2 regions of the Streptomyces sp. NPDC001544 genome follow, and region 2 is predicted to be linked to the other one. Evidence: riboswitches for the same ligand, from Rfam matches in the RefSeq annotation. Region 2 holds a riboswitch; the other holds the start of a gene.
The links. A riboswitch is a leader RNA that binds a small molecule or an ion and turns the genes downstream of it on or off. The one in region 2 is predicted to bind glycine.
Positions count from the first base shown of each region.

Region 1: it holds a riboswitch for glycine, as region 2 does, so the genes downstream of both, gcvP (aminomethyl-transferring glycine dehydrogenase) here and gcvT (glycine cleavage system aminomethyltransferase GcvT) in region 2, are expected to answer to the same signal.

Region 1 covers NZ_JBIAVN010000021.1:121,178-123,369, reverse strand. Annotated here, with positions in the region: partial or broken gene ACFY0F_RS35065 (DNA polymerase IV) at 1-262, shown strand, start outside; gene ACFY0F_RS35060 (PRC-barrel domain-containing protein) at 172-555, opposite strand; glycine riboswitch at 669-764, shown strand; gene gcvP (aminomethyl-transferring glycine dehydrogenase) at 939-2,192, shown strand, end outside.
Region 2 covers NZ_JBIAVN010000008.1:283,199-285,390, forward strand. Annotated here, with positions in the region: gene ACFY0F_RS22425 (enhanced serine sensitivity protein SseB) at 1-115, opposite strand, end outside; gene ACFY0F_RS22430 (AAA family ATPase) at 188-865, opposite strand; glycine riboswitch at 1,012-1,112, shown strand; gene gcvT (glycine cleavage system aminomethyltransferase GcvT) at 1,294-2,192, shown strand, end outside.

The DNA of each region.
Region 1 (2,192 bases), on a different contig from region 2:
CCCGACTCGGAGCCCGGCCGGGTGCGGACGTTCCGGGTCGAGGATCCGGCTCTGGAACCGGCGGACCCGCTCCCGCTGACCGCCGGGGCAGCCGTCAGCGGCCTCGGAGACGGTGCGCGGGACGAGGAGGCCCGAGGCGCCGCGAGCGGCCCCTAGCGGGGGCCCGGTGCGCTACGTCGGTCCCGCCGTCTCGTCCGTGCCCGCGAGATCCCCGAAGTCGTGGTCCGGGAGCGGGGGAGAGGGGCTCACGTCGAGGCCGTAGTGGTGGTACAGCTGGAGCTCCTGCTCCGGGGAGAGATGGCGGCCGACGCCGAAGTCGGGCGCGTCTTTGATGAGGGACCGGTCGAAGGGGACCTGCAGGGCGCCGTCGATCAGCTCGCTGGGCTCCAGAGGGACGAAGGCGTCCCTGGAGAACAGGCCGGTGCGTATGGCCGCCCACTCCGGCTCGCCGGTCGCGTCGTCGAGGTAGACCTCGTCGATCGTGCCGATCTTGTGGCCGTTCCGGTCGAACGCCTTGCGGCCGATCAGGTGGCGCGGATCGATATCGGTTCGCACGGTCCCTCCTCTTGGTCGCAACTCATCCGTTAGCACTACAAAAGAGCACATTCAGGAAGGCGGCCACTCGAGGCTCACACGTTGACCTCGCTGGTAGGCTGGCAAGCGGCTGCTGACCCTGTGCGGGAGAGTCCTCCGGACACCATCGGAGGCGCCGAAGGAGCAACTCCTCCCCGGAATCTCTCAGGCCCACGTACCGCACGGACGAGGTCACTCTGGAAAGCAGGGCGGTCGCGACGGCTTCCGCTCTCACCGACGGTGAAAGCCGGGGCCTTCGGGCGACCCGGTGAAGCTCTCAGGTCGAGATGACAGAGGGGGAGGCCGTCGGGGTATCCGTACCGGGGTGCCCCTCGAAGGTCGCGTCAGACCAGGAGGCCTCCGCAATGACCGCCCACCGCACTCCGCTCTCCGAGCTCGAACAGGGCATTCCGTTCGAGCACCGCCACATCGGGCCCGACCAGGAGGCGCGGGCCAAGATGCTCGCGCACGTCGGCTACGGCTCACTCGGCGAACTGACCGCCGCCGCGGTACCGGACGTGATCAAGAACGCCGACGCCCTGGACCTGCCCGGCGCCCGCACCGAGGCCGAGGTGCTAGCCGAACTGCGATCCCTCGCCGACCGCAACCAGGTCCTCGGCTCGATGATCGGGCTGGGCTACTACGGGACTTTCACACCGCCCGTGATCCTGCGCAACGTCATGGAGAACCCGGCCTGGTACACGGCCTACACGCCGTACCAGCCGGAGATCTCCCAGGGACGCCTCGAAGCCCTGCTGAACTTCCAGACGATGGTCGCCGAGCTCACCGGACTGCCGACCTCCGGCGCCTCGCTGCTCGACGAGGGCACCGCCGCGGCCGAGGCGATGGCGCTCTCCCGGCGCATGGGCAGGAACAAGAAGGGCCTCTTCCTGGTCGACGCCGACGCGCTGCCGCAGACCGTCGCCGTGATCCGGACCCGCGCCGAACCGAGCGGCGTGGAGGTCGTCGTGGCCGACCTCAGCGAGGGCATCCCGGCCGAGGTCGCCGAGCGTGAGATCAACGGCGTGCTGATCCAGTACCCGGGCGCCTCCGGGGCCGTACGCGACATCAGGCCCGTCATCGAGCAGGCCCACGGGCTCGGAGCGCTCGTCACCGTCGCCGCCGACCTGCTGGCGCTCACCCTGCTGACCTCGCCGGGCGAGCTCGGCGCGGACATCGCGGTCGGTACGACCCAGCGCTTCGGTGTGCCGATGGGCTTCGGCGGCCCGCACGCCGGTTACATGGCGGTGCACGAGAAGTTCGCCCGCAGCCTGCCCGGCCGCCTTGTGGGCGTGTCCGTCGACGCGGACGGGAACAAGGCCTACCGGCTGGCGCTGCAGACCCGTGAGCAGCACATCCGCCGGGAGAAGGCCACCAGCAACATCTGCACCGCTCAGGTGCTGCTCGCCGTCATGGCAGGTATGTACGCCGTCTACCACGGCCCCGAGGGCCTGCGGAGCATCGCACGGCGCACCCACCGCTACGCCACCCTCCTGGCCGCGGGCCTGCGGGCGGCCGGGGTCGAGGTCGTGCACGGCGCGTTCTTCGACACGGTCACCGCGCGCGTGCCGGGCAAGGCCGCCGAGGTGGTGGCCGCGGCCCGGGAGAACGGGGTCAAC
Region 2 (2,192 bases):
GGATGCCGAACGACGCCGACAGCACCTCCTCCAGCTCGTTGCCGGGCCATCCGCCGTGCGGATGTGGGTGCGTCTGTGCCGGGAAGTCCGCGGGAATGTCCGCCGGGAAGTCCATCTGCCTACCGCCTGCTGGGACCAACTGTTGTGGCTGAAAGGCTAGCGGGTACCTGTGTCGGACTCGGGGGCCTCATCGCTGCGCGAAGCCGATCCCGCGCAGCACGTCGGCCGCGTCCCGGTCGAGCAGTACCGCCGAGCCGCAGCCCTCGGGCAGTTCGCCCCGCTCCACCGCGCGCAGCAGCCGGGCGGCCGCCCTGCGGTGGCGCAGGAAGGCGTACCGGGAGACGCCCCGGCCGCGCTCGCGCTGGCCGTGCCGGGCCGTGGCGGGCGGGACGTCGAGCAGCAGCAGGTGCAGCGTGCCGCCCCGGCGCCGGGCCGCGCGGGACAGCCAGCCGCGCACCCAGGGCTGTGTGCCGCAGTCGTGTACGACGACCCCCTCGCCGGTGCGCAGGGCGCGGCGCAGTCTCGCGTAGTGGGCGAGGCGGACCAGGGGGCGGTACACCGCGTAGGGGAGGAAGCGGGGCATGCGGCGCTCCCAGTGGTCGCGGGCGTCCTGGGAGTCGATGCGGACGCCGTCGACGGCACGGTGCATCAGGGTCGACTTGCCGCTGCCGGGCAGGCCGGTGACCACCACCAGGTCACGGGGGCCGAAGAGCAGGCCGTGCGGGCTGTGTCCGGCGCGGTCGCGCAGGTCGCGGACGACGGGTGCCGGGCGCGGGGCGCGGCGCTCGCGGGCCGGGGCGGCGGGCTGCCGGGGCACCGCGACGCCCGTGGTCGCCGCGTAGGCCGAGGTCCTGTTCACCGTGATCGTCCTCCCTGTGGTCAGGAAAGGTTCTCCCCACCCCATGTAAAGAGAAGGTAATGCACGGTGTCTCCCGATTCGGTGCTCGTAGTGCCACAGCCCGGTCACAAGTGACGCGCTATAGTGTGCCCGCCAACTGCATACCGGCCGTTTGAATCCGCGCGGGAGAGTCCCCGGGCAGCAGCTTCGCCGGGGCGCCGAAGGAGCAAGTCCCTCCCTTGAATCTCTCAGGCCCCGTCACCGCGCGGGTGAGGCACATCTGAAAAGCGGGCCGCTGTGACGGTGGCCCCACCCAAGGTGCAAGCCGTGCCTCCCCTCGGGGTGATCATGGCGAACCTCTCAGGTTCCGATGACAGATGGGGAGGAACGCCCTCGCCTTCCCCACGCTCGAACGAGCTGCGCGGGAGGTGCCCCCATACCCTGGGAGACGACCGATGAGCAGTACCCCACCCCGCCGTACCGCGCTCGACGCGCTGCATCGCTCGCTCGGCGCGACGATGACCGACTTCGCCGGCTGGGACATGCCGCTGCGCTACGGCTCCGAGCGCGACGAGCACCTCGCCGTGCGGACCAGGGCCGGGCTCTTCGACCTCTCCCACATGGGCGAGATCACCGTGACCGGCCCGCAGGCCGCCGCCCTGCTGAATCACGCCCTCGTCGGGAACATCGCCTCGGTCGGTGTCGGCCGCGCCCGCTACACCATGATCTGCCGGGCCGACGGCGGCATCCTGGACGACCTGATCGTCTACCGGCTGGCCGAGACCGAGTTCATGGTGGTGGCCAACGCCTCCAACGCCCAGGTGGTGCTCGACGCCCTGACCGAGCGGTCCGCCGGCTTCGACGCCGAGGTCCGTGACGACCGGGACGCCTACGCGCTGATCGCCGTCCAGGGCCCCGAGTCCCCCGGCATCCTGGGCTCCCTCACCGACGCCGACCTCGACGGCCTGAAGTACTACGCCGGCCTGCCCGGGACCGTCGCCGGCGTCCCGGCGCTCATCGCGCGCACCGGCTACACCGGCGAGGACGGCTTCGAGCTCTTCGTGAAGCCCGAGCACGCGGTCGAGCTGTGGCAGGCGCTGAGCAAGGCGGGCGAGGGCGCCGGACTGGTGCCCTGCGGCCTGTCCTGCCGGGACACGCTGCGCCTGGAGGCGGGCATGCCCCTGTACGGGCACGAGCTCAGCACCGCGCTCACGCCCTTCGACGCCGGGCTCGGCCGGGTGGTGAAGTTCGAGAAGGAGGGCGACTTCGTGGGCCGCGAGGCGCTGGCCGAGGCCGCCTCACGCGCCGAGCAGAACCCACCGCGCGTCCTGGTCGGCCTGGTCGCCGAGGGCCG